DNA from 2 places in the Janthinobacterium sp. PSPC3-1 genome. Region 1 is predicted to be linked to the other one. Evidence: predicted binding sites of a transcription regulator. Region 1 holds the regulator's gene; the other holds the start of a gene.

Region 1 (3,303 bases):
CGCCTGCAAGGCGTCAAGCCGACCGACGTGGCCAACGGCGCCTTCATTTCGTATGACAGCCGCAATGAATTATTCAATATGGAAAACAGCGACAGCGGCACCAGTTCCCCCGGCGCCGGCAGCGTGCGCATGGTGATCCAGCCGAAGAACAAGCCGGCGGCGGAGAAAGCCCCCGCCGCGCCTGCGCCAGGGAAGAAATAATGGACAATAATGTACGTTGCGGCAGCACCCTGATCGTGCGGGGGCTGCAGAAAACCTATGGCAAGCGGCAAGTCGTGCATGATGTGTCGCTGCAAGTCGAATGCGGCGAAGTGGTGGGCCTGCTGGGTCCGAACGGCGCCGGCAAGACCACCTCGTTCTACATGATCGTCGGCCTGGTGCCGTCCGATGGCGGCACCATCGATATCAGCGGCGTCGACATTTCCAGCCTGCCGATCCACCGCCGCGCGCAGATGGGCCTGTCCTACCTGCCGCAGGAAGCGTCGGTGTTTCGCAAGCTGACGGTGGAAGACAATATCCGCGCCGTGCTGGAAATCCAGACAGTCGACGGCCGGCCCCTGAAAAAGGCCGAAATCGAAGAACGCCTCGACAAACTGCTGGCCGACTTGCAAATTGAAAAGCTGCGCGAAAACCAGGCGCTGTCGCTGTCGGGCGGCGAGCGGCGCCGCGTGGAAATCGCCCGCGCGCTGGCCACCGACCCGCGTTTCGTGCTGCTCGACGAACCGTTCGCCGGCGTCGATCCGATCGCCGTGATCGAAATCCAGCGCATCGTGCGGTTTTTGAAGGAACGCAATATCGGCGTGCTGATCACCGACCATAATGTGCGCGAAACGCTGGGCATCTGCGACCGCGCCTACATCATCAACCAGGGCTCGGTGCTGGCGTCGGGCCGGCCCGACGACATCATCGCCAACGAGTCGGTACGCCGGGTGTATCTGGGCGAACACTTCCGCATGTAAGCCAATGAAACAATCCCTGCAACTGCGCACCTCGCAGCACCTGGCACTGACGCCGCAATTACAGCAATCGATACGCCTGCTGCAACTGTCCACGCTGGAATTGCACCAGGAGCTGGAGCAATTGCTGACCGATAATCCCTTGCTGGAACGGCTCGACGATCCGCTCGACCGCTCGCTGCGCCTGCTGTCCGATGGCGCCCTGAGTTCGACCGCCGCCCCCGGCGAAGCGCCACCGGCGCCGCCGGGCCAGGAAGCGCCGGCGCCAGCCGCCGAAGCGGAGTCGTTTGACGGCGATGGCGGCGAGAGCACGGCCGCGTCCGAGGGCGGCGACAGCGACTGGAACGAGGCCAGCCGCGGCAAGGCGCCCGATGACGAGGATTCCCGTCCGCAACTGGAGGCCCATCACTGCACCTTGCGCGAACACCTGATGGAACAGATGCGCGTGACCGTGCTGGAGCTGCGCGACCGCGCGCTGGTGGAATTGATCATCGATGCGCTCGACGACAATGGCTACCTGGAAGAGCCGCTCGACGATATCCTGGCGCGCCTGCCGGAAGAACTGGAAGTCGATGCGGATGAGCTGCGCACGGCGCTGTCGCTGCTGCAAAGTTTCGACCCGGCCGGCGTGGGTGCGCGCAATGCGTCCGAATGCCTGGCGCTGCAGATCAAACGCTTGCCGCAGGTGGCGCTGGTGACGCGGCGCATGGCCTTGAACATCGTCGAGAAACACCTGACCTGGTTCGCCCAGCGCGACTTCAACAAGCTCAAGAAAGCCCTCGACTGCGACGATGAAGACTTGCGCGAAGCACAGACCGTGATTCGCTTGTGCAACCCGCATCCGGGCGCCGTGTTCGCTTCCGACGTGTCCGATTACGTGGTGCCGGACGTGGTGGTCAAGCGGGCCCGCAATGGCTGGCAGGTATCGCTCAACAATGACGTCATGCCGCGCCTGCGCGTGAACGCCATGTACGCCAACCTGCTCAAGCAGGGCAAGGGCGAAGGCGGCATGGGTGCGCAGTTGCAGGAAGCCAAGTGGCTGATCAAGAACATGCGCCAGCGCTTCGACACCATCCTGCGCGTGGCGCAGGCGATCGTGGAACGGCAAAAGGATTTTTTCTCGCACGGCGCAGTTGCCATGCGGCCACTTGTGCTTCGCGAAATAGCTGATACACTGGGTTTACACGAGAGTACTATCTCGCGGGTAACAACCCAAAAGTACATGCTGACCCCGCATGGAATGTTTGAGTTGAAGTATTTCTTTGGCAGCCACGTCGCCACCGAAGCAGGAGGGGAGGCGTCATCGACGGCGATACGGGCCTTGATCGTGCAATTGACAGGAGCAGAGAACCCTAAAAATCCTTTATCCGACAGTAAGATTGCGGACATGCTGGGGGAACAAGGCATGGTGATTGCGCGACGTACTGTTGCCAAATACCGGGAAGCGTTGAAAATTCCGCCAGTGAGTCTGCGTAAGTCTTTGTAGTTTTTTCGGTTCCTCTGCGGGCCGGAACGATGGACACCGCACGAACCCGATCATCTTTAGGAGTGTGTATGAATCTCACCATCAGCGGACATCATCTCGAAGTGACACCAGCCATCCGTGAATACGTACAAACCAAACTGGAGCGCGTGAAACGCCATTTCGATCACGTTATCGATATTGCCGTGATTCTGACCGTCGACAACCTCAAAGAGAAAGAAAAACGCCAGAAGGCCGAAGTGAATCTGCGACTGAGCGGCAAGACCGTCTACGTGGAAAGCCTGGCGCAAGACCTGTATGCCGCGATCGACAGCCTGATCGACAAGCTGGACCGGCAAGTGATGAAGTACAAAACCAAAGTGCAAGGGCACGGTAAAGAGGCGATCAAGCATCTGCCAGACAACACTCCTGAAGAAGCCGCCGCCGTCTAGGCCTGCCGCTCCAGATTGTTGTGATCAACTAAGGGCGCGCTGTTTTATCTTCGCGCCCTTTTTTGCGCCCATTTTTCCGGCTCAGTTACGCTCGCGGTGGCGCAGCACGACCCGTTCGCGGTCGGCAAAATACTGCGCCAGGTGTTCCGCCATATACACCGAACGGTGCTGGCCACCCGTGCAGCCGAGTGCGACCGTCAGATAGCTGCGGTTGTCGGACTTGAACGACGGCAGCCACTTTTCCACGAAATCGCGGATATCCGCAAACAGTTCCAGCGCGCTGGGCTGGGCGTCCAGAAAAGCGATCACGGGCGCATCGCGGCCATCGAGCGGCCGCAACGCCAGGTCGTAATACGGATTGGGCAGGGCCCGCACGTCGAACACGAAATCGGCATCCAGCGGCACGCCCAGCTTGAAGGCGAACGACTCGAAG
Region 2 (3,303 bases), on a different contig from region 1:
CCGCCATTTTCTTTGCCAACTGCTCGCCGTCGGCGGCATGGGCGCAGCCTCGCTCGCCGGCGCACAATCGACCGCGCCGAAAGTCGACGAGGACAGCGACCAGGCCAAGGCGCTCGGCTACCGCCACGATACGAACAAGGTCGATACCAAAAAATACCCGCAACACAAGCCGGCACAGCACTGTGCCAACTGTTCTTTCTTCCAGGGGAAAAAGGACGATGCCTGGGCGGGGTGCGCCATGTTCGGCCGCAAGCAGATTGCCGGGCCGGGCTGGTGCCTGGCGTGGGCCAAGCTTCCTGCTTAGAGCATGAAAAAGGCGCTGCCACGGCAGCGCCTCCCGATGATGGATGGGGCGGCTTTACAAAGGCATCTCGCGTCGTGTTTCCAGGTAGGCCTTTACCGCCCAGATCGCCTCCTGGCTGAATACCCCCTCGAATGGCGGCATGTAGACGGCGCCATTGCGCGAGCGGCCATGGCGCACCGTGTCCAGCACATATTGATCGATCTCCTGCGCACAACCATCTTTTTTCTTGGCATCAGGCAAGGCCGCGCAGTCATTGTCGAGCTTGCGCAAGTCCGGCGCCATGCCGCCCGAGACGGCCTCCAGCCCGTGGCAGCGGGCGCAATTTTGCGTATAGGCGGCGCTGCCGATGCGGATCGCTTCCGCATTGTTACGGTACGGGTTTTCCGTGCGCCACTCGGCGCCCAATTGTGGCAGTGTGGACGTGTCGACCGCCTGCGGCGTCATATTGCCGTGGGCCCAGACGGCCGCGGCCGCCAGCATGCAGGCGAGGCCGCCGGCTGCAAGGCGCACGGTGCGCAGGCGCCGGGCGTTTTTATTCGTGGTGGTAGAAATACGTGGGGTCATGATGGTCTCCGTTGTGGTTATGCGCTGATTGCGTCATGACCAGGGTAGCAATCGGTATGCCATCGCGCGCATCACCATGCGCCTTGCCGCTGCCGCTGTGCCGTTGCTCAGAAACGGAACAACTGCCAGACGCCGATGATCCCATTTGACGCAGCCTGCACGGCGGCACGTGACTATTGCCGCTGTTTGAAGGCTGGCACGGCATTTGCAAAACAAGAGATCAGGATCACCTGACACAACACTCCAAGGGCCGCCTCGCGGCGGCTTCATCGAAGCTAAAACCAACGAGAAAGAGGACGACATGAATCTGGCAGACATCAGCAAACTGGGCGTAGCCAATCCCTTCAAACAGCGCTACGACAACTATATCGGCGGCAAATTCGTCGCTCCCGTCAAAGGCGAATACTTCGGCAATATCACGCCGATCACCGGCCAGGTCTTCTGCGAAGTGGCCCGTTCCACTGCCGAAGACGTGGAGCTGGCGCTGGACGCCGCCCACGCCGCCAAGGAAGCGTGGGGCAAGACCTCGCAAACCGAACGCGCCAATATCCTCAACAAAATCGCCGACCGCATGGAAGCGAATCTGTCGCTGATCGCCACCGCCGAAACCATCGACAACGGCAAGCCGATCCGTGAAACCACGGCCGCCGACATCCCGCTGGCGATCGACCACTTCCGTTACTTTGCCGGTTGCATCCGCGCCCAGGAAGGTTCCGTTGCACAGATCGACTCGGAAACCTATGCCTATCACTTCCATGAGCCGCTGGGCGTGGTGGGCCAGATCATTCCGTGGAACTTCCCGATTTTGATGGCTGTCTGGAAGCTGGCGCCGGCCCTGGCCGCCGGCAATTGCGTGGTGCTCAAGCCGGCCGAGCAGACGCCGGCCTCGATCATGGTCTTGATCGAACTGATCGGCGACCTGCTGCCGCCCGGCGTGCTCAATATCGTCAACGGCTATGGCCTGGAAGCGGGCAAGCCGCTGGCATCCAATAAACGCATCGCCAAGATCGCATTCACCGGCGAGACGGGTACCGGCCGTTTGATCATGCAATACGCGGCGCAGAACCTGATACCCGTCACCCTGGAACTGGGCGGCAAGTCGCCGAATATCTTCTTTGCCGACGTGATGGACGCCGACGACGCCTTCTTCGACAAATGCCTGGAAGGCTTCGCCATGTTCGCGCTGAACCAGGGCGAGGTGTGCACCTGTCCGTCGCGCGTGCTGATCCAGGAATCGATCTACGAAGCCTTCATCGCGCGCGCCCTGGAGCGCGTGGCCAAGATCAAGCAGGGCAATCCGCTCGATGCGACCACCATGCTGGGCGCGCAGGCGTCGCAGGAACAGCTGGAAAAAATCCTCTCGTATATCGACATCGGCAAGCAGGAAGGCGCCGAAGTGCTGGCCGGCGGCGAGCGCAATACGCAGGGCGGCGACCTGGAACAGGGCTATTACGTGCGTCCTACCGTGTTCAAGGGCGACAACAGCATGCGCATCTTCCAGGAAGAGATCTTCGGGCCGGTGGTGTCGGTCACCACCTTCAAGGATGAAGCGGACGCGCTGCGCATCGCCAACGACACCTTGTACGGCCTGGGCGCGGGTCTCTGGACGCGCGACGGTTCGCGCGCCTTCCGCGTCGGCCGCGCCATCCAGGCCGGCCGCGTGTGGACCAATTGCTACCACCTGTATCCGGCCCACGCCGCGTTCGGCGGCTACAAGCAGTCGGGTATCGGCCGTGAAAACCACAAGATGATGCTGGACCACTACCAGCAGACGAAAAACCTGCTGGTGTCGTACAGCCCGAACGCGCTGGGTTTCTTCTAAGGAGTCATCATGACCATGGAACGCGTGACGGCCACCCCGGCCGCGCTCGACATGCTGGCCACCCTGCGCGGCAAGCATGGCCCGCTGATGTTTTTCCAGTCGGGCGGCTGCTGCGACGGCAGCGCGCCGATGTGCTACGCGGCCGGCGAGTTCAACCTCTCCGACACCGACGTCTACCTCGGCAATCTGGACGGCACGCCGTTCTACATGGGCATCGAGCAGTTCGCCTACTGGGAACATACGCAGCTGATCATCGACGTGGTCGATGGCAACGGCGGCATGTTCTCGCTCGATAACGGCACGGGCCGGCGCTTCCTCACGCGCTCGCGCCTGTTCACCGATGACGAGCTGGCGCAGCTGCAGCACCCCTCGAAGGGTGTGACGAACTAGTTTGTTGCCACCTGGGTCCGGAACTGCGCGGGCGTCATCTCCCCGCTCGCCCGGACGCAGTTTCAGCTGACGGCTGCGGCCGTCGGCTTTTTTTACGCCTGCCTGACCCTATTACTGGAGACCATGATGCCTACCATGGCGCGCTGCCGGCGCGCGATAACGCTCGCCTTGTGCCTGGCGGCGGGCGTGCTGGCGCTGCTGATCGGCGCCACCTCCGCCCATG

Evidence for each region. The regulator sigma-54, encoded in region 1, starts transcription at its own class of promoters, with help from an activator protein. The targets are predictions, from matches to a motif close to TGGCANGNAANCTGCTTT.
Region 2: a site for sigma-54 is predicted at 1,063-1,080, ahead of adh (aldehyde dehydrogenase). Genes of this name have one in related genera too.

Annotation. Positions count from the first base shown of each region.
Region 1 is NZ_JAFCTQ010000002.1:271,475-274,777, reverse strand. Features, by position in the region: gene lptA (lipopolysaccharide transport periplasmic protein LptA) at 1-201, shown strand, start outside; gene lptB (LPS export ABC transporter ATP-binding protein) at 201-959, shown strand; gene ACP7B7_RS03430 (RNA polymerase factor sigma-54) at 964-2,442, shown strand; gene hpf (ribosome hibernation-promoting factor, HPF/YfiA family) at 2,511-2,870, shown strand; gene rapZ (RNase adapter RapZ) at 2,952-3,303, opposite strand, start outside.
Region 2 is NZ_JAFCTQ010000063.1:5,231-8,533, reverse strand. Features, by position in the region: gene ACP7B7_RS30525 (high-potential iron-sulfur protein) at 1-304, shown strand, start outside; gene pedF (cytochrome c-550 PedF) at 359-868, opposite strand; gene adh (aldehyde dehydrogenase) at 1,170-2,690, shown strand; gene ACP7B7_RS30510 (DUF779 domain-containing protein) at 2,700-3,080, shown strand; gene ACP7B7_RS30505 (4Fe-4S binding protein) at 3,204-3,303, shown strand, end outside.